DNA from 2 places in the Geobacillus sp. CCR genome. Region 1 is predicted to be linked to the other one. Evidence: predicted binding sites of a transcription regulator. Region 1 holds the regulator's gene; the other holds the start of a gene.

Region 1 (10,766 bases):
TCTTGCAAGTGGGTGCGCCCGATTTTGATCGTCTTCCCATATTGGCGTTCTTTGGTCGCGAATGTCCCGATCAAGCCATCAAGCGCTGGCAGGAGGTGCGTTTGGATCTTCGTGAAGATCGCGATATGCATCACAGTTGGGAATGTGTCGTTCGAGCTTTGCGACATGTTCACATCATCGTTCGGGTGAATGCGCCCTTCCCCCTCATCCAGCAGCTCGCTCGCCCGTCTCGCCACGACTTCATTGACGTTCATGTTCGTCTGCGTCCCACTTCCCGTCTGCCAGACGACGAGCGGAAAATGGTCATCCCATTGGCCCGCCAAAATTTCCTCGCACGCGGCCACAATCGCCCGCTGCTTCGCTTCGCTCAGTTTCCCGGCTCTATGGTTGACGATGGCCGCCGCTTTTTTCAACTCGGCATAGGCGTAAATGAGTTCAAGCGGCATCGTTTCTTTGCCGATGCGGAAGTTTTGCCGGCTCCGCTCCGTTTGCGCTCCCCAGTATTTATCGGCCGGCACCCGCACCTCGCCGAGCGAGTCGCGTTCGATTCGTTCGTTCATTGCGTTGTCCTCCTTTGCATCGACATCCCCATTACATTTTTATTCCCATTTTCAGCCGGATCAACGCAACGAAGCGGCTAAAAAGACGCCTATATTCAAAAAAGGGGAATGGTTCGACAATGAAGAAACGATGGGCCCCGCTTCTTATTTTGCTTCTTCTATGGCTTTCCGACTGTTCATTCGGTGATATCAAGCTGCCTACATTAACGTTGACTATCAACAGCGAAACGGTCGACCACCGGCTCGGGATTTATACGTGGTCGACAGGCCGCCGCGGAGTGGTTGCTGATGCTGCGGCCCCGCCGCTGCTCGTCAAAGAACTCAAGCTCCATCCTGCCGCCCCGAGTGCAAAGCTTCACGTTCAATTTGACTACTGCCCAGCGGCAAAAAGAAAAAGAACACCGGGATTACTCCCAGTGTTCTTTGTTTCGCTAGGCGGATTACATCATGCCGCCCATATCCGGCATGTTGTTGTTGCCTTTGTTTTCTTCCGGTTTGTCGGCAACGACCGCTTCTGTCGTCAAGACCATTGCGGCGACAGATGCAGCGTTTTGCAGCGCCGAACGAGTGACTTTCGTCGGGTCAACGATACCAGCTTCGATCATGTCGACCCATTCACCTGTTGCCGCATTGAAGCCGATGCCCGGTTTTTCGTTTTTCAGGCGCTCAACGATGATCGAGCCTTCCAGACCAGCGTTTTGCGCGATTTGACGAACCGGTTCTTCGATCGCGCGCAATACGATTTTCACACCGGTTGCTTCATCGCCTTCCGCTTCGATGGCAGCGACTTTGTTGTAGATGTTCATGAGAGCCGTGCCACCGCCGGCGACAATGCCTTCTTCAACAGCCGCACGAGTCGAGTTGAGCGCGTCTTCGATGCGCAGTTTGCGTTCTTTCAATTCTGTTTCTGTTGCCGCACCGACTTTGATGACCGCTACGCCGCCAGCCAATTTCGCCAAGCGTTCTTGCAGTTTTTCGCGATCGAATTCGGACGTCGTTTCTTCAAGCTGCGCACGGATTTGGTTGATGCGCGCTTTGATGCGCTCCGAATCGCCAGCGCCTTCGACGATCGTCGTCGTTTCTTTCGTGACAACAACTTTCGCCGCACGACCAAGCGACGCGATCGTCGTCGATTTTAATTCACGGCCAAGCTCTTCCGAGATCACTTCGCCGCCTGTCAAAATCGCAATGTCTTCGAGCATCGCTTTGCGGCGATCGCCGAAGCCAGGCGCTTTGACAGCAACCGCATTGAACGTGCCGCGCAGTTTGTTGACAACAAGCGTCGCCAATGCTTCGCCTTCAACATCTTCCGCAATGATCAGGAGCGGACGGCCTTGTTGGACGACTTGTTCTAAGACCGGCAACAGTTCTTGAATGCTCGATACTTTTTTGTCCGTGATGAGGATGTACGGATTTTCAAGGACAGCTTCCATTTTTTCCGTATCCGTAATCATGTACGGTGAAACGTAACCGCGGTCGAATTGCATCCCTTCGACAACGTCGAGTTCCGTCGTGAAGCCTTTCGACTCTTCAAGCGTGATAACGCCATCATTGCCAACGCGTTCCATCGCTTCAGCGATCAATTGGCCGACTTCTTCGTCAGCAGCCGAGATCGCAGCAACTTGGGCGATCGACTCTTTTCCTTTAATCGGTTTGGAGATGGCTTTCAATTCTTCAACCGCAACAGCAACCGCTTTTTCGATACCGCGACGGATGCCCATCGGGTTGGCACCAGCTGCTACGTTTTTCAAGCCTTCGCGGATCATCGCTTGAGCCAATACCGTAGCGGTTGTTGTACCGTCCCCAGCGATGTCGTTCGTTTTGCTGGCGACTTCAGCGACCAATTTCGCGCCCATGTTTTCAAACGGATCTTCGAGCTCGATTTCTTTCGCGATCGTTACCCCGTCATTCGTGATGAGCGGCGAACCGAATTTTTTCTCCAATACGACGTTGCGGCCTTTCGGACCTAATGTGACTTTCACTGCGTCTGCAAGTTTGTCCACCCCGCGCAACATCGCACGGCGCGCTTCTTCACTGAACTTGATTTGTTTTGCCATACCCCGTTACCTCCTTATGAAATTGTTGGACTGCGTGCCACAAGTTAAGTATCCGATTAAGTACCCAGTATGTTTTCGGAATGTTTATGTGATGAACGCATATATTAGCGGATGACAGCCAAAATATCGCTTTCGCGCAAAATTAAGTATTCTTTGCCGTCGTATTTCACTTCTGTGCCCGCATATTTCGAGAAGATAATGCGGTCGCCAACTTCGACTTCCGGCGCGATGCGTTGGCCGTTATCGAGCACGCGGCCTGCACCGACAGCAACAACGCGGCCTTCTTGCGGTTTTTCTTTCGCCGTATCCGGCAGAACGATACCGCTAGCCGTTTTTTCTTCTGTTTCCACGACTTCAATGACAATACGATCGCCTAATGGCTTCAACACGGGGAACAACCTCCTTAACGATAGTTTTCACCGTTCTTATTAGCACTCATCACTATTGAGTGCTAACACACTTATAATATTAATGAACTTCTTTCAGTTTTGCAAGTAGGAAATGCAAAAAAATAACTGTTTTTCTCTCCTAAAGAAGAAAGAGCAAAAGGAGCCGGTTGTTTTGCCTCTACTCCCCATCCGCGCGGAGCCCATTTTCATTATTTCACATTCCTCGGACTGATAAACGGCTCCGGTTAATTTTTTTTACGGCGGTCAGGTGGGATGCGAGGATGCAGTTTTCTTACTATTTTCGCCATACATGTGCTACAATACGGATATAATTTGAAATAAAAGGGGTAGAGGGTTTGAAACGCAACCACTGGTACGTCATCATCACGTATATCGTCATGCAGCTGTCCGCCTTTGTCGGCGTGCCGCTTCTTCGCGCCCTCGGCGTCGGCCAAGGAACGGAAAGCCGCCTCGAAGCCGCCAAACTGGCTTCCGGGTATTGGGCGGTCATCAGCTTTCTGCTTGCGTTCGTCGTGATTTTATGGCTGCTCCGCGGTGACCGCAACGAACGAATGATGCGGCGGCTGCCGCTTGCTTCCTCGTGGATGTGGGCGGTCTTGGGCGTCTTTTTGGCGCTCGCGGCCCAAAGCATCGCCGCCAACATCGAATGGCGGCTGCTCGGCATCAAACCAGGGTCGGAAAATACAAGGCAAATCATCGATATCATCCGCCTGACGCCGCTGTTGGTCGTCGTCACCTCCGTCATCGGCCCGATTTTGGAAGAGCTCATCTTCCGCAAAATCATTTTCGGCTCGCTTTATGAAAAATACAACTTTTGGCTTGCTGCGCTTGTCAGTTCGCTTTTGTTTGCCATTGTCCATATGGAGCCGGAACATTTGCTTCTGTACACATCCATGGGGATGGTATTCGCGTTTTTATACGCAAAAACCGGACGCATTTTCGTACCGATTTTCGCCCATGTCGCCATGAATACGTTCGTCGTCGTCATGCAGACGCTATTGGCCGACGAGATTGAGAAAATGATGCGCCAGTCCGAGCTGCCGCTCGCCGTTTGGAGGGTTTGGCTATGATGCGAAACCCTCGGCTGTTTTCGCTTCTGTATTTCGTCTTAGGCTCAATGTTTACGTATTTGGCCATCGAAAGTGCTCATGAAACGGTTTGGAACGTCTCCACCATCGCTTTAGCGGCGCTCGCTGCCTTTGATTTCGGCACCGCCCTTCGCCTTCTTTTCGCCTCAAAACGCTGACCCCCTTCCCGTGATTCGCGCGGGAAGGGACCAGAACATCAATCCCATGACGGCGATCATATCGTGAAAATGGAAACAAAAAAACAAGAGGCCGGCCTCAAAGCCCTGTTTTGCGGCTTTTGAGACAGCCCCTTCGTTTGGCCCGGCCTTGCTCGCTTTCCTCTCAATGTTTTTCGTCCCGCCTCACTCATTGCCTTCCTGCTCGACTGCTCGCTGCGCTTTCCGATAGCCGATGCGCGCCACCCAAATGCTTCCTTCATACAAAATGGTGAGCGGAATCATGACGATCACTTGCGACAGCACATCCGGCGGCGTAATGACCGCCGCTAAAATAAGCAGCGCTAAATACGCATACTTGCGGATGCGAACAAGAAGCTGCGGCGTAATAAGCCCTAAGCGGGTGAAAAACAACACGACGATCGGCAGCTGAAACACGATGCCAAACGGCAGCACGAGCTGAAGCAAAAACTGAAAATATTCATTAATGCCGATCATTTGTTGAACCCCTAGTTGGTCAGCCAGCCGGCTCATAAATCGAACGACAAACGGAAACAAGACGAAATAAGCGAAGCTGACGCCTGCTAAAAAAAGAACGATCGACGCCGGGATATAGCTTAACGTCACTTTCCGCTCTTTTTCATACAGACCGGGGCTGACAAACGCCCAAATTTGATACAACAGCACCGGAGCCGACAGTACAGCCGCGATGACAAAGGCAAACTGAAAATACACTTTAATCGGATCGGTGAGGCGGAAGGCGTTCATGGTCAAATGCTTCGCCTCGGTCGTTCGCTGCAAATACAAAATGACATCATCGACAAAAAAGAAACTAACGACAAGCGCCGCAGCAAAAAAGATGAGCACGATGATGAGCCGTTTTCGCAGTTCACCCAGATGCTCATACACCGACATTTCTTTGTCATTCATTGTTTCTCCATCCTGCCTTGTCATCGGTCGGTTTTCGTTTCTTCGTCATCAGCGAGCCCTTTTGTGGCGTCTTTAAACTCGCGAAGCGACTGGCCGAACGACCGCCCTAATTCCGGCAGCTTTTTCGTGCCAAACAGCAACAAAATCACAGCAACGAGCAACAAATATTTCATGTGTTCTTCTCTCCTTTTTACGATGGCGATGGATAGTTTTTCAAAAAATAGACGAGCGACTGCAGCTCAATGGCTAAATCGATATGATGGACGCGAATATGGTTCGGCACGTTCAACCGCGCCGGAGTAAAGTTTAAAATGCCTTTAATTCCTTGCGCGACAAGGCGGTCGGTCAGCGCTTGAGCCGCGGCGGCCGGCACGGTTAAAATGGCGACCGGGATGTTTTCGTGAAGCCGCTCCTCCAACTCATCGAGATGATAGACCGGCACCCCGCCGACTGTCGTCCCTACTTTCCGCTCATCGACATCAAACGCCATCACGATTTTCGTATTGTTGTTTTTCGAAAAATTATAGTTTAAAAAGGCGGTGCCTAAATTGCCGACGCCAAACAAGGCGACTTCGGTCACCTCATCCTCTTCAAGCGTCCGGCGGAAAAACGACAACAAATAATTGACATTATACCCGTATCCCTTTTTGCCAAGCGCGCCAAAATAGGAGAAATCACGGCGGATCGTCGCCGGATCGACTTTCACCGCCTCGCTCAACTCGGCAGAGGAGACGCGTTGCTTGCCGGAAGCGTGCAAGTTTTTCAAAAACCGATAGTAAAGCGGCAGCCGTTTGGCGGTTGCCTGCGGAATTTTCGGTTGTTCGTTGCTCATGATCTCATCCCCTAGCTAATCGGTTTTCCGTCGGTAATGGCCAGACTTCCCGCCCGTTTTTTCGACCAAATACGTCGGACCGATGACCATTCCTTTATCAAGCGCCTTGCACATATCGTACACTGTCAACGCACAGACCGAAGCGGCCGTCAGCGCTTCCATTTCCACTCCTGTGCTCCCTTTCGTTTTCACCGTTGCCGTGATGACGAGCTTATGCGCTTCTCCATCGTTTTCCCAAGCAAAAGCAATGTCCACACCCTTTAACATAAGCGGGTGACACATTGGAATAAGGTCAGCTGTCTTCTTCGCCGCCATCACCCCCGCCACTTGAGCGACGGCGAGCACATCCCCTTTCTCGATCGCATTGCTCGTCATTTTTTCGTAAATTTCCCGGCTGACAGTCACGCTCGTTTGCGCCACAGCCACTCGCACAGTATCTTCTTTGTGCGTAATATCAACCATTTTCGCGCGCCCTTGTTCATTGAAATGAGTGAACGATGACAATACAATCTCCTCCATTTATACACTATACACGATTTTTCATCATTCGTCTTTGACCGTTTTCGCGACTTGCGTTAAACTATTCGCGAGGTGACGGACATGATCATTTTGCAAGTGCACGGGCTCACGAAATATTTCGGTGCTGACCTTATTTTATCGAATATAAAACTAGAAATACAGTCCCGCGACCGAATCGCCCTTGTCGGCCGCAACGGAGCGGGAAAATCGACATTGTTGAAAATCATCGCCGGTGAACTCTCTTTCGACAGCGGCAAAATCATCAAACCAAACCATATCAAAATCGGCTATTTGGCGCAAAACAGCGGGCTCGACTCGCCGCGTTCCATTTGGGACGAAATGCTTGAGGTATTCACCCCGCTTCTAGGACTCGAAAAACAGCTCGCCGAACTCAGCATGCAACTCGGCGACCCGGACGTACTCGCCGATCCCGCTCGCTATGAAAAAACGCTGAAAACGTATGACGAGCTGCAAGAACAATACAAAGAACAAGGCGGCTACCAATACGAAGCCGACATCCGCTCCGTTTTGCACGGGCTGCAGTTTTCCTCATATGATTATAAAACTACGCCGGTCTCGTCGTTAAGCGGCGGACAGCGGACGCGGCTTGCCCTTGGGAAATTGCTGTTGTCCAAGCCGGATTTATTGATTTTGGACGAGCCGACGAACCATTTGGATCTTGAGACGCTCTCTTGGCTGGAGCAGTACTTGCAAGCCTATCCCGGTGCCGTCCTGGTTGTTTCCCACGACCGCTACTTTTTAGACAAAATCGTCACCGACGTATACGAACTGTCGAATGCCACGCTCAAACACTATGCCGGCAACTACAGCCGCTATTTGGAGTTGCGGGCCGAGCAATACGAACAAGAGTTAAGACGGTACGAGAAACAGCAAGAAGAAATCGCCCGACTCCAAGACTTCATCCAGCGCAACATCGCCCGTGCCTCGACGGCCAAACGGGCGCAAAGCCGGCGAAAGCAACTGGAAAAAATAGAACGGCTCGAACGGCCTGTCGACGATGAAAAATCAGCCTCCTTTTCGTTCTCGATCGATCGACCGAGCGGCTATGAAGTGCTCACCGCTGAAGACATAGCCGTTGGCTATGGCGACGGTGCACCCATCATCCGCCAAATCAGCTTCCGCATCACGCGCGGCGAAAGCGTCGCCCTAGTCGGGCCGAACGGCATCGGCAAGTCGACATTGCTGAAGGCGATCGCCCGAAAACTCCCTATCCAAACAGGAGAGCTCCGCTACGGCGCAAACGTCCAAATCGGCTATTACGATCAAGACCAAGCTGATTTGTCATCGAACAAACGGGTGCTTGACGAGCTGTGGGACGCCTACCCCGAAAAGACAGAAAAAGAAATTCGCACCGTGCTCGGCAACTTCCTGTTTTCCGGCGATGACGTTTTAAAACCGGTCTCCGCTTTAAGCGGCGGGGAGAAAGCACGCCTGGCGCTCGCCAAGCTGATGTTGCAAAAAGCAAATGTCCTTCTTTTGGACGAACCGACAAACCATCTAGACCTCGACAGCAAAGAAGTGCTCGAGCAAGCGCTCATCGACTACCCGGGAACGATTTTGTTCGTTTCCCACGACCGCTATTTCATCAACCGAATCGCAACAAAGGTGTTTGAACTTTCCAGCGGAGGCCTAACGGAATACTTAGGCGACTATGATTACTACATCGCCAAAAAAGAAGAAATGCGCGAATTGGCGCTCCTGAACGTCCGCCCGACAGAAACGGCAAGTGATTCTGCCAAAACGACATACGAGCAAGAAAAAGAGGAAAAAAAACGACGGCGCCAGCGCCAACGCCGCTTGGATGAAATCGAAGCCGAGATTGCAGCGCTTGAAGCACAAATCGCTGAGATCGAGCAAAAACTTTGTGATCCATCCGTTTACGGCGACTATGAGACGATGCAACGATTGACGCAAGAAAACGACGAGCGGAAGCAGCGAGTCGAAACGTTATTGGCCGAATGGGAACAGCTTTATACTTCACTATAACCGACAACCCGCCTCTAGTTTCGGCGGGTTGTTCTTTAGTTAGTCACATTATCCACAAAAGAATCCACAATTTCCACCATGGAATATAAGTTATTCACCAACTTTTCCACATTATCCACAAAAAACATCTTCCTTTTGCACAAAAATCGCTGTGTATTGTTTTTCTTATGTTGATCATGTTTTACCGCTTTTTCCACATTGTCCACAGATTTGTGGATAAAAATATACACAAACTTTTTTCACATGAAAACAAAAAGGACGATCCGTTTGCCTGCCGCAAACGGATCGCCCTTCGGTGTCTTTCGCGTTTCAGCCAACTGCCTAGACAAGCGGCAAGCTTGGATTGGCGTTGAGCGCCAAATCAGCCCGCTTTCCTTGTTGATATAACACTGTTCCCGCAACGGCAATCATCGCAGCATTATCGGTGCATAGCGATAACGGCGGGATGACAAGCTCCACATCGGGGAGCTCTTTCATTTTATCCTGCAGTGCAGCCCGCAGCCCGCGGTTGGCCGCCACCCCCCCGGCGAGCAGCACTTGCCGTACGCGGTATTCTTTGGCGGCCTGCACCGTTTTCGTCACCAGCACATCGACGACGCTGGCCTGAAAGCTCGCGGCCATCTGTCTCGGATCGATCTCCTCGCCGCGCTGCTTCGCGTTGTGGAGCGCATTGAGAACCGCCGATTTTAAGCCGCTGAAGCTGAAATCATACGAACCTTCCTCAAGCCACGCTCGCGGCAAATCAATCACTGGCTCTCCCTCATGAGCCAGCCGGTCGATGTGCGGTCCTCCTGGGTACGGAAGGCCTAAAGCCCGCGCCACCTTGTCATACGCCTCACCGGCAGCGTCATCGCGCGTTTCACCGATCACCGCAAAATTCCCATGCTCCTTCATGAACACGAGTTCCGTATGACCACCGGAAACGACGAGCGCCAACAGCGGAAACTTCATTTCAGCCACTAATTGATTGGCGTAAATATGACCGGCGATATGATGCACCCCAATAAGCGGCAATCCATGGGCAAACGCTAACGCTTTCGCCGCGTTGACCCCGACAAGAAGCGCTCCGACAAGCCCCGGTCCGGCCGTCACCGCCACCGCATCAAGGCCCGCAAACGATACGCCGGCCTGCTGCATCGCTTCTTCAATAACGAGCGTAATTTGCTCCACATGATGGCGGGAAGCAATTTCCGGCACGACGCCGCCAAACCGCCGATGGCTTTCCATTTGCGACGCCACTACATTCGATAAAACCTCTCTTCCGTTTTTCACAACTGCTGCCGCCGTTTCATCGCAGCTCGTTTCAATGCCTAACACATATACGTCCTCATTCATCTCAGCTTCACCCACATGACTAACGCGTCTTCAAAGTTATCCGGATAATACCGTTTGCGAATGCCTCCGTTGCGAAACCCTAGCTTTCGGTACAGCGACTGGGCAACATGATTGGACACGCGCACCTCAAGCGTCATCGTCGCCGCCCCGTGCTGCCTGGCCATGTCCATCAAGCGTCGCATGAGCGCTTCACCAAGCTTTTGCCCACGAAACTGCGGTAACACGGCTACATTCGTCACATGCGCCTCATCGATGACAAGCCACATCCCACCATACCCGATGATCCGCCCGTTGTACACCATGACGATATATTTGGCGTAGCGGTTGTACATGAGCTCGTTGTAAAACGATTCACGGCTCCAAGGCGAAGTAAACGATGCCCGCTCGACTTGCACGACTTCATCAATGTCATGAATGGTCATTGGCCGAAATTGAACATTGATCCCCATCGTTCTGTTCCCCTTTTTGTTTCGCGAGCCATTTCGCCTCCGCCTCGGCAAGGCGGAGGTAGTTCGGCACAAACACATGGGCGTTCTCGCGCTCTTTTTGTTTGCCGAGCATCACCAACTCGCTCGGACGCGGCAACGCCAAAGACGGCGGGGCCACGTGAACCCGTTCGCCTAAATGACTTCGAAACAAATCACGATATAGCGGTGCATCCGCACCAATGAACAATACATCCTCTTCCCGCTCGCTCAACCGACGCGCCCACTCATCCGCCGCCACAATCCGGTCCTCCTCAAGACAGCGGAGCGCACCGCCTTCGTAGCGATAAAGCCCGGTGTAAATTTGTCCGCGCCGTGCGTCAAACAGCGGAACGATCACCCCAGGAAAATAACGGCCATTGGCGGCGAGCACTTCAAGGCTCGACAC
Region 2 (10,766 bases), on a different contig from region 1:
GGCCTTCGAGCGCTTCTGTAAGACGCGGGGTGAGCGCCTCTTCCACATCGAGCGGCCGGCGGTTCTCGAGCCACTCATCACACACCCAAGCGAGCGTCTGCAACGTGTTGAACTTCCGGTGGGCGTACCGCGCGACAAGCCCGCTATGCCGGTACATGAGCGCATAATCAAACAGCCGGATGAGCGCCCGAAACGGCTCGATGCTGTCCCATGACGCCATGAGCGGCCGCCATTGAAACAATCCCATGTTTTCTAAATGCGGCCGCACCTGGGCAAGGGCATCCACGATTCGTTTTTCTTCAACGAGCAATGCGATCGGTTTGATATGATTCATACAAAGAAAACTCCCTTATTCTTTTTCCAGCTATTTATAAGTGTAGAACAAGCCCGGCAAAACAGCCACATATTTTTTCACAAAAATACCGACAAACAAAAAATGGCCTCTCCTTTGAACAGGATCAGCCATATACCGATTCGTTTTATCCGGCGTGCTTGGCGAAAAATTCGAGAGACCGTTCAATAATCATCGGTTGATCGTAATCGAGCGTCGCCACATGGTAGCTGTTTCGGAGGCGGACGATCTCTTTCTCCGTCGATGAAATGCCTTGAAAGATGATGTCGGCGTTTCCCGGCGGCACGACGTGATCTTCGTCGGAGACAAAAATCAACGCCGGACAGACGATGCGATCGAGTTTCGCTTTTGTCTGTGCCATCAGCCTAGCCAGCTGAAGAAGCGAAGCGGTCGGCGTTTTCTCGTATGCCAGCTCTTTCACATCCGGATTTTTCAAGTCCGAACCGATCGAATCCAGATACCTCGGCAGCTCGCCCCCGCCCGTCATCCCGGCGGCGATGGCCGGGATGTCGACAGCGGCGTTAATCGGCACGATGCCGCAGATGTCTGGGTGATGTTCCGCCAAATAAAGCGTGAGCGTCCCGCCCATCGACAGCCCGGTGACAAAAATGGTTTGGCATCGTTGTTTCAGCCATCCATATCCTTCTTCGACCGAGGCGACCCAATCGTGGAATGTCGTCCGTTCCATGTCTTCGTAATGCGTTCCGTGCCCTTTTAAGCGCGGCAGGCAAACGGTATAGCCGGCTTTCGCATACGCTTCAGCGAGCGGGCGCATGCTGTGGGGCGTGCCGGTGAATCCGTGCACGAGCAGCACCCCGACCGGCCCGTTTTCGGCGTAAAACGGCTCGGCGCCCGAGAGCACCGGATATTGTTCGCTCATCTTCCTCTCCCCCTTATCTAGTCAAATCCGTTCCTCTCACTATATTCGCCGCCGCACCTCTTTTTTCCTTTTTTGATCGGACGCCGTTACCACATCGACAACCATGACCGCCACCATTCGTGAAACAAGCCGTTGACGCCAAAATAGACGAATGCGATCCAAGCGATGCCAACCAATGCTTTCTCCATCCCTTTTCCCGTCCGATAGAGCGGCACTTTCCACCGCTTGGACGAAAACGGCCAAAACAGCGGCACCCCTTGAACAGAAAAAAAGTCTTCCACAATATGAAACAAGTAGCCGAGCACGAGCCCAGCGGTAAACGGCGACGCCGAGTCGCGCCAGACGAGGGCGGCAAGCACCCCCCAGACGATGAGCGAATGCGTCATGCCGCGATGGCCGAACGCTTCTTTTACTTTCCCCGCGACGCCGAACGAACGGCGGCCGACGTATGACGACGGCTCGTCAATGTCAGGAAGAAGGCTGCCGATGACAAGCCCCGCCGTATAGGCGGCGGTAAACGGCAGCTTTGTATGCGCGGCCGCCGCCGCGCCGAGGCATAATGTGGCAATGACATGGCTGGAGTATCGCAACGAAATCCCCTCAAACTTTTATCGTTTTCCCCATTATACCACAGAAAAGAATATTTGTTCGTTTCTTTGACGGATTTGTGACAATGATGCCAAGTGTGACAAAGTTAACATCGCGTTATTGACATCATGGCTATAGTTAAAAGTACACAACGCTAATAAGGAGTGAAGCAAATGAAACGAAAACGATCTCCGCTTGCCAACCGTTTCAAATATATTCGGCCGATCGAGCGCCAAGCCGACGGCCATAGCGAAACAACCTACGGCGACCGCGCCTGGGAAGATGCGTACCGTCGCCGCTGGCAGCACGACAAAGTCGTCCGCTCGACCCATGGCGTCAACTGCACGGGGTCGTGCAGCTGGAACATTTACGTCAAAAACGGCATCGTCACCTGGGAAGGACAGCAGCTCAACTATCCGTCGACCGGGCCGGATATGCCGGACTTTGAACCGCGCGGCTGCCCGCGCGGCGCGAGCTTCTCATGGTATATGTACAGCCCGCTGCGCGTCAAATACCCGTATGTCCGCGGCATCTTGCTTGACATGTGGCGCGAGGCGCTCTCCCATCATCCAAACAACCCGCTTGAGGCGTGGAAAAGCATCGTTGAAGACCGCGAAAAAGCGAAGCGCTACAAACAGGCGCGCGGGAAGGGCAGATTCGTGCGCGTCAGCTGGGATGAAGCATTGACGCTTGTCGCCGCTTCCTTATTGTATACGGTCGTCAAATACGGCCCGGACCGCAACGTCGGCTTCTCCCCGATTCCAGCCATGTCGATGGTCAGCCATGCCGCCGGATCGCGCTTCATGCAGCTGATGGGCGGGCCGATGTTAAGCTTCTATGATTGGTACGCCGACTTGCCGCCGGCGTCGCCGCAAATTTGGGGCGACCAAACGGACGTGCCGGAGTCAAGCGACTGGTACAACGCCGGCTACATCATCACCTGGGGCTCGAACGTCCCGCTCACCCGGACTCCGGACGCTCACTTTTTAGCCGAAGTGCGCTACCGCGGCACGAAAGTCGTCTCCGTCAGCCCAGATTACGCCGAGTCGACAAAATTCGCCGACGACTGGCTGTCGGTGAAGCAAGGGACGGACGGCGCCTTGGCGATGGCGATGGGGCATGTTATTTTAAACGAATATTACGTCAAACGGACCGTTCCATATTTTGAACGATATGCCAAAACGTACACCGATTTTCCGTTTGTCGTCACCTTAAAACAAAACGGCGGCGCATGGACGGCCGGCCGCTTCTTGTTGGCGAAAGACCTTGGCAAACAAACGAACAATGCCGAATGGAAGCCGGTCATCTATGATGAAAACACCGACTCGTTTGTCGTGCCGAATGGAACGATCGGCGCTCGCTGGGAAGACAAAGGAAAATGGAACTTGCGTCTTGTTGATGAGGAAACAGAACAGCCGCTTGAGCCACGCCTGTCGTTTTTAGGGAGCGAAGATGAAGTCATCTCGATCCAGCTTCCATATTTCACCGCTGAGGGCGGAAAAACGATCGAACGCGCGGTTCCAGTGAAAAAAGTGCAAACCGTAACAGGAGACGTTTACGTCACGACCGTCTATGATTTGATTTTGGCCAACTACGGCATTGACCGCGGCATCGGCGGCACAGTCGCCCGCTCGTACGATGACGAGGTGCCATTCACGCCAGCATGGCAAGAAGCGATCACCGGCGTCGACCGCGAACTCGTCGTGAAAATCGCCCGTGAGTTTGCCGACAACGCGATCGACACAAACGGCCGGTCGATGATCATCGTCGGCGCCGGGATCAACCATTGGTTCAACTCCGATACGATTTACCGCGCCGTCTTGAACCTTGTCTTGTTCGTCGGCGCCCAAGGGGTGAATGGCGGCGGTTGGGCCCATTACGTCGGGCAGGAAAAGCTGCGGCCGGTGGAAGGATGGCAGACAATCGCCACCGCCCGCGACTGGGTCGGACCAGCGAAATTGCAAAACGGCACGTCATTCTTTTACTTTGCGACCGACCAATGGCGCTATGAAGAGCGGCCGGTCGATGAGCTCATCTCACCGCTGGCCAAAAAAGCGCGCTATTCACACCCTGGCGATTACAACGTCTTGGCCGCGCGGCTTGGCTGGCTGCCGTCGTACCCGACGTTTAACAAAAACGGCATCGAGCTGTATAACGAAGCAGTAAGCCATGGAGCCCGCACGCCGGAAGAGATCGGCGCCTACGTCGCGAAACAGCTGAAAAAGAAAGAATTGCAGTTTGCGATCGAAGATCCGGACAACGAGGCGAATTTTCCGCGCAACTTGATCGTCTGGCGCGCCAACTTAATCTCAAGCTCCGGCAAAGGGCACGAATACTTCTTAAAACATTTGCTTGGCACGACGAACGGCTTGTTAAACGATGACCGCGACAGCCTGCGCCCGGAAGAAATCCGCTGGCGCGATGAAGCGCCGGAAGGCAAGCTCGATCTGCTTGTCAACTTGGACTTCCGCATGGCCGGCACAGCGCTCTACTCCGATGTCGTCCTGCCGGCAGCGACATGGTATGAAAAACATGACTTAAGCAGCACGGATATGCATCCGTTCATCCATCCGTTCAATCCAGCCGTGCCTCCGCTCTGGGAAGCGCGCTCGGACTGGGATATTTTCAAATCACTTGCGAAAGCCGTATCTGATGTCGCCAAACAAGCCGGCTTAAAGCCGATGAAAGAAGTCGTCGCCACTCCGCTGTTGCACGATACGGCGCAAGAGCTGGCGCAGCCGTTCGGTGAAGTGAAAGACTGGAGCAAAGGCGAAACCGAACCGATTCCGGGCAAAACGATGCCGAACATTCACGTCATTGAACGCGACTATACCCTTCTTTACGACCAAATGACCGCCTTAGGTCCAAATGTCGCCCGCCAGCCGATCGGCACAAAAGGGATTGCCTGGTCAGCGAAAGACGAGTATGAACAGTTGAAACGCCGGCTCGGCACTGTCCGGCGCGCTTCCATCGCCGACGGCTGCCCGGATATCAGCGAAGCGAAAAAAGCGGCTGAAGCGATTTTGACGCTGTCATCAACTACAAACGGCAAAATGGCGGTGAAAGCGTGGGAGGCGCTTGAGAAAAAGACGGATTTGAAATTGGCCGATTTAGCGAAAGAACGCGAGGAAGAATGCTTTACGTTTGAACAAATCACCGCCCAGCCGAAAACGGTCATCACCTCGCCGGCGTTCAGCGGCTCGGAAAAAGGCGGGCGGCGCTACTCGCCGTTTACGACGAACGTCGAACGGCTCATCCCGTGGCGGACGTTGACCGGCCGGCAGTCGTTTTACATCGATCATGAACTGATGCGCGAGTTTGGCGAAACGATGGCGACGTTCAAGCCGGTGTTGCCGCACCGTCCGTTTTCAAACAAACGCCCGAAAGAAAACGGAAAGGAAGTCATCTTGAACTATTTGACGCCGCATAACAAATGGTCGATCCACAGCATGTATTTCGACTCCTTGCCGATGTTGACGCTTTTCCGCGGCGGGCCGACCGTGTGGATGAACAAAGATGATGCGGCCGAAGCCGGCATCAACGACAACGACTGGATCGAATGTTTCAACGAAAACGGCGTCGTCGTCGCCCGCGCCGTCGTCTCCCACCGGCTGCCGCGCGGCATGGCGTTTATGCACCACGCGCAAGACCGCCATATTAACGTGCCGGGCACGAAGCTGACAAACAACCGCGGCGGCACGCACAACAGCCCGACGCGCATCCACGTAAAGCCGACGCATATGATCGGCGGATATGCACAGTTAAGCTACGGATTCAACTATTACGGACCGACGGGCAACCAACGCGACCTGTACGTCGTCATCCGCAAACTCGAGGAGGTTGATTGGCTTGAAGATTAAAGCGCAAGTCGGCATGGTGATGAATTTGGACAAATGCATCGGCTGCCATACGTGCAGCGTCACGTGCAAAAACACATGGACGAACCGCCCCGGCGCTGAATACATGTACTTTAACAACGTTGAAACGAAACCCGGAATCGGCTATCCGAAACAATGGGAAAACCAAGAGAAGTATAGAGGCGGCTGGGAGTTGAAAAACGGCGAACTGCGGCTCAAATCCGGCTCGAAAGCGATGCGGCTCGTCAACTTGTTCTACAATCCGTACCAGCCTACGATCGACGATTACTACGAACCGTGGAATTACGACTATGAAACGTTGACGAACAGCCCGCTAAAACAATACCAGCCAGTGGCGCGGCCGAAATCAAGCATCACCGGCGAATGGATGGAGCTGTCATGGGGGCCGAACTGGGAAGACGATCTGGCCGGCGCCCATATCACCGGTTTGCGTGATCCGAACGTTGTCAAAATGGAGCAGGCGATCCAAGCGGAATTTGAGAATGTCTTTATGATGTACTTGCCGCGCATTTGCGAGCATTGCCTCAATCCGTCATGCGTATCGAGCTGCCCGTCAGGCGCCATGTACAAACGCGACGAGGACGGCATCGTCCTCGTCGACCAAAACGCCTGCCGCGCTTGGCGGTATTGCGTCACAAGCTGCCCGTACAAAAAAGTGTATTTCAACTGGCAAACGAACAAAGCGGAAAAATGCACGCTCTGCTTCCCGCGCATCGAAGCCGGCATGCCGACGATTTGTTCGGAAACGTGCGTCGGCCGCATCCGTTACATCGGTGTGATGCTGTATGACGCTGACAAAGTGAAAGAAGCGGCGAGCGTCACAGATGAGAAACAGCTGTACCACGCCCAGCTTGATATTTTCCTTGATCCAAACGATCCAGCCGTCGCCGCCGCCGCGAAAGAAGCCGGCATCCCGGACGAATGGATCGCCGCGGCGCAGCGCTCGCCGATTTACAAAATGATCGTCAACTGGAAAATCGCTTTGCCGCTGCATCCGGAATACCGGACGCTGCCAATGGTATGGTACATTCCGCCGCTGAGCCCGATCATGAATACGATCGAAGGAAAAGGAAGCCAAGCGAGCGCCGATGACATCTTCCCGGCCATTGATGAAATGCGCATTCCGATCGAATATTTGGCGAATTTGCTGACGGCGGGCGATACGGCGCACATCCGTACGACGTTGAAAAAAATGGCGGCCATGCGTTCGTATATGCGGGCGAAACAAACGAACAAACAGCCGGACATCCGCCTCATTGAATCGCTCGGCTTAAGCCGTGAAGACATTGAAGAGATGTACCGTTTGCTCGCGATTGCCAAATACGAAGACCGCTTCGTCATTCCAGCATCGCACCGCGAAGAAGTCGCTGACTTGTACGCGGAACAAGGCAGCTGCGGGCTTGCATTTGCCGGCGGCCCGGGCGCTTGCGGCACGCTGTAAAAGGAGAAAGAAGGCGAGCCCCGCCCCTTCAACAATGAAATGGAGGATTTACGATGAACAGCGAACAACAACAAACGGTCTTTCTATGTGTATCGTATTTGTTGTCTTACCCGGACGAACAGTGGGCCGAATCGCTTCCTGACTGCCTAGACGCCATCCGCTCGCTTGACGATGAAACCGTCCGTGCGCCGCTTTTGGCAGTGGCCGAACAGCTCGCGGTCACCCCGGCTCGAGAGCGGATGGAGCAATATGTCGAAACATTTGATTTCGGCAAAAAAACGAATTTGTACTTGACGTATATGACAAACGGCGAGCAGCGGGAGCGCGGAATCGAACTCGTCGCCTTAAAAGCGCGCTACGAGGCGGCCGGATTCGCCGTCTCCGATCACGAGCTGCCCGACTACTTGCCGCTCATGCTTGAATGGATGGCCTATGCAGATCAAGAGCATACGACCGCCTTGCTCGCCGATTATGCCGGCCATATCCGCGAAATCGGCGACCGGCTGGCAGCGGCAGGCAGCCCGTATGCACAGCTGTTTGACGCGCTCAATCACACATTCACTCAACTCGGCGTGACGCCGCTCCCGAAAGGAGGTGCAACGGCATGGCCAGCCAATTTCTCTGGGTGATTGTTCCGTATTTGGCGCTTGTCCTATTTGTCGCCGGCCATATTTGGCGCTACCAGCGCGACCAGTTTGGCTGGACATCCAAATCAAGCGAACTGCTTGAAAAACGGCAGTTGCGCCTTGGAAGCCTTCTCTTTCACTGGGGCATTTTGTTCGTGTTTGTCGGCCACGTGATGGGCATTCTCATTCCCGAGCCGTTTTACGAGGCGCTTGGCGTGACAGAAGAGATGTACCACGCCCTCGCCTTGGCAGGCGGCATTCCGGCCGGCTTGGCGGCCTTCGTTGGTTTCGTGATCCTTTTTCGCCGCCGCTTGACGGTCAAGCGCGTACGGGTGACAAGCAGCACCGGCGACTGGGTCGCGCTCGGATTTTTGCTTGTCGTGATCGCCAGCGGGTTGTCGTCGACGTTTCTGAACATCGATTCGCACGGGTTTGATTACCGGACGACAATCGGCCCGTGGTTTCGCGGCCTTCTTACGTTCCGTCCGAACCCAGCTTATATGGAAGCGGTGCCGCTTTGGTTTCAGATTCATATTCTCGCTGCATTCGGTTTGTTCGCCGTCTGGCCGTTCACCCGTCTCGTTCACGTATTCAGCTTCCCGCTCCGCTACTTGCAGCGCAGCTACGTCGTCTATCGAAAGCGAATGCCAAAACAAGCAGAGCCGGTCAACCGCGCCAAGTAAGCGAGCGGCGGGCGTCACATCAGGAACCCTAAACTGAACAGGCGGAGGGGGCAAACCGATTGCCTAACAGCCTGCCTGTCAACTTTAACGGCGGCGGGAACGAAACAACGTGCGCTTCCGCATACCCTAACGATCGCATAACAACCTGCCAACAAATGAACCAATAATAAAAAACAGGATGCCCGTCGTTTGGGGCATCCTGTTTTCCATTTGTTACTTAGTTAATGCGCGCAAACAGCTCCTCTTTCTCCGCATCGGACAACAACTGCTCGGCCATCGGGAAGAGCACGTTCTCCTCTTTCATGAAGTGCTCATCCAAAATATGATACGCCTCAATCACCGCGCCGGCAAGCGTCAACGCCTGCCTGCTGTCGATGTTCTCCGGCAGCTGGGCGGTCTTTTCTAAAAACATGGAAAGGCGCGTTTTCGCCTGTTCGTGTTCGTATTCCATAACGGCGATAGGGCCGGTCGTCCGCCCGATGTACCGAGCCATCATTGGGAACAATACGCCTTCTTCCCGCTCCGAATGCGGATCTAGGGCGGCGACGAACGATTCAACTTTTTCTCTCAAATCAGCGAGCGGCTCACGCCAGTTGCGGTCATTTTCCCCGCGGCCGATCGCCTCCGCTGCGGCAAGCAGCTGCTCCATTTGGGCGCGCAGCGGGCCGTGTTCTTGTTTTAATTGCGCCAGACCGGCGCATAATTTCACCCCTTCAGGGCCGCCCATATGGCAAAATGAATGCATCATCAATTCCTCCTTTTTATGATCCGTCCGTTGTTTCCATTATACTGTGTGCAGCATCTCCATCGTTGTGAGTCATATCACACCGCCGACAGGCAAGCGCAAAAAAAACAGCACGCTCGCCCCCATGAGCGACGCGCCGTAGCAAATCCCCGCCGAACCGTGCTCGCCATCTGCTGGAATGAGCTTCGTTTCATGCTCGCCCCGCCCTTTCATATAAAACAACCCTCAACAGGGCTTATTGTTGAAAATAACGGGCAAGCGTCACAATCATCGCTCCCATCCGCTCATGTTCCGGGGCGATGACGCGATCGACTCCCTCTTCTTCCAATGCTTCTTTTGTCACTTTGCCAACGGCGCAGGCCACGACATCGGTGCGAAACGCGTCAAGCAGCGGTGCAATCTCTTTTTTCTCGCGGGCGAACGAAAAGAAAAAGCGGACTTGCATCGCCGATGTAAAACAGACGGCATCGACTTCGCGCCCGACGATTTCTTTATACAATGTCGCCAGTGTCTCCTCATCCGGAGCGATATGCCGGTATGGCAACAATTCCGTATACAAAGCGCCTTGTTCAAGAAAAAACTGCTTCAAGGCTGGCGCGGTATCGCCGTACAGCTGTACAACAACGTTTTTTTCCGCAAAGTCGTGCCCATAAAGAGCAGCAATCAACCCTTTCGTCGTCCCGTCCTCGCTTGCGGCCACCGGGGTGACGCCGATTTGTTTCAACGCCGTCACCGTTTTATAGCCGCGGGCAGCCACGTTCGCTTCCTTGATCGTTCGATGCCATTGAGCAGCCATTCCCTCCCGGTCGGCCGCTTCCAACAGCGCCTCAAAGCCGATTCCCGTCGTAAATACGATCCAGTCCGGCCGCATGGCGATGACGGTTCGCATTTCCTCTCCCAGTTCGCTTCCCTTTGAAAAGACGGTCCCTTGCGCCGGACGAATGATGGCCGTTCCTCCTTGCTTTTCAATAAGCGTTGTCATTTCGTCCAGTTTGCGTGACGCGCACAAGGCAATCCGTTTGCCATGCATGTCCCTTCCCCCTTATGGTCAGTCGTTCGTCCTTTCCATTCTAAAAGATAGTCTTTGCCTATGCAACAAAAACCATTCCGCTCCCTGGCACATCGCAACGCGAATGCCGCCTTCATTGGGTATAGAGCCCAGCGCAACAGAACAGACCGCAGGCAGAAACAGCCGACCACCATCAAAAAAACACGCGCCCAAAGACGCGTGCCCTCCGTTCAACGAGTATGTACCATGGCCTCTTCTCCCCGACGGTCAAAGGAACCGATGATGCGCGTCGGCTCGACGGAAATGAGCCGGTCCAACGGAATGTTCATTAGACGCATTTGCCGGTTGTAAACAAACAGTTTGCGCGTGTCCTGATACAGCTTGACCGGCAGCACGACCGCTTCCCCTTGATAGGTTTTTACACGCACCGGCTGCTTCTCGGCAATCCACGCCGACAGCTGTTCATACCATTCCATTCTGATTGTTCCCCCTTCTCATCCGATCCTACTTATGATTATAAACGGAAAAAGCGGAAAAAAGGGGGAAAGAAAAATCAACAAATTC

The links. Region 1 encodes Rex, which represses fermentation and respiration genes when NADH is low (regulators of the CRP and FNR family bind a similar motif). Its sites were predicted from a motif close to TTGTGAAATATTTCACAA; they were not measured.
Region 2: the regulator Rex is predicted to act here: its motif matches at 1,916-1,933, upstream of ACVBDQ_RS08180 (nitrate reductase subunit alpha).

Annotation. Positions count from the first base shown of each region.
Region 1 covers NZ_JBREBQ010000040.1:1,497-12,262, reverse strand. Annotated here, with positions in the region: gene fumC (class II fumarate hydratase) at 1-560, opposite strand, end outside; gene groL (chaperonin GroEL) at 1,001-2,617, opposite strand; gene groES (co-chaperone GroES) at 2,722-3,006, opposite strand; gene ACVBDQ_RS15310 (CPBP family intramembrane glutamic endopeptidase) at 3,363-4,097, shown strand; gene ACVBDQ_RS15305 (YdiK family protein) at 4,094-4,273, shown strand; gene tatC (twin-arginine translocase subunit TatC) at 4,457-5,200, opposite strand; gene tatA (twin-arginine translocase TatA/TatE family subunit) at 5,221-5,373, opposite strand; gene ACVBDQ_RS15290 (redox-sensing transcriptional repressor Rex) at 5,391-6,032, opposite strand; gene moaC (cyclic pyranopterin monophosphate synthase MoaC) at 6,048-6,536, opposite strand; gene ACVBDQ_RS15280 (ABC-F family ATP-binding cassette domain-containing protein) at 6,633-8,558, shown strand; gene tsaD (tRNA (adenosine(37)-N6)-threonylcarbamoyltransferase complex transferase subunit TsaD) at 8,880-9,893, opposite strand; gene rimI (ribosomal protein S18-alanine N-acetyltransferase) at 9,890-10,342, opposite strand; gene tsaB (tRNA (adenosine(37)-N6)-threonylcarbamoyltransferase complex dimerization subunit type 1 TsaB) at 10,302-10,766, opposite strand, start outside.
Region 2 covers NZ_JBREBQ010000012.1:48,324-59,089, reverse strand. Annotated here, with positions in the region: gene ACVBDQ_RS08195 (bacteriocin-processing peptidase family protein) at 1-334, opposite strand, end outside; gene ACVBDQ_RS08190 (alpha/beta hydrolase) at 480-1,232, opposite strand; gene ACVBDQ_RS08185 (metal-dependent hydrolase) at 1,319-1,822, opposite strand; gene ACVBDQ_RS08180 (nitrate reductase subunit alpha) at 1,994-5,680, shown strand; gene narH (nitrate reductase subunit beta) at 5,670-7,139, shown strand; gene narJ (nitrate reductase molybdenum cofactor assembly chaperone) at 7,193-7,768, shown strand; gene narI (respiratory nitrate reductase subunit gamma) at 7,744-8,448, shown strand; gene ACVBDQ_RS08160 (hemerythrin domain-containing protein) at 8,666-9,193, opposite strand; partial or broken gene ACVBDQ_RS08155 (pyruvate synthase alpha chain) at 9,305-9,406, opposite strand; gene ACVBDQ_RS08150 (uroporphyrinogen-III synthase) at 9,429-10,223, opposite strand; gene ACVBDQ_RS08145 (hypothetical protein) at 10,433-10,678, opposite strand.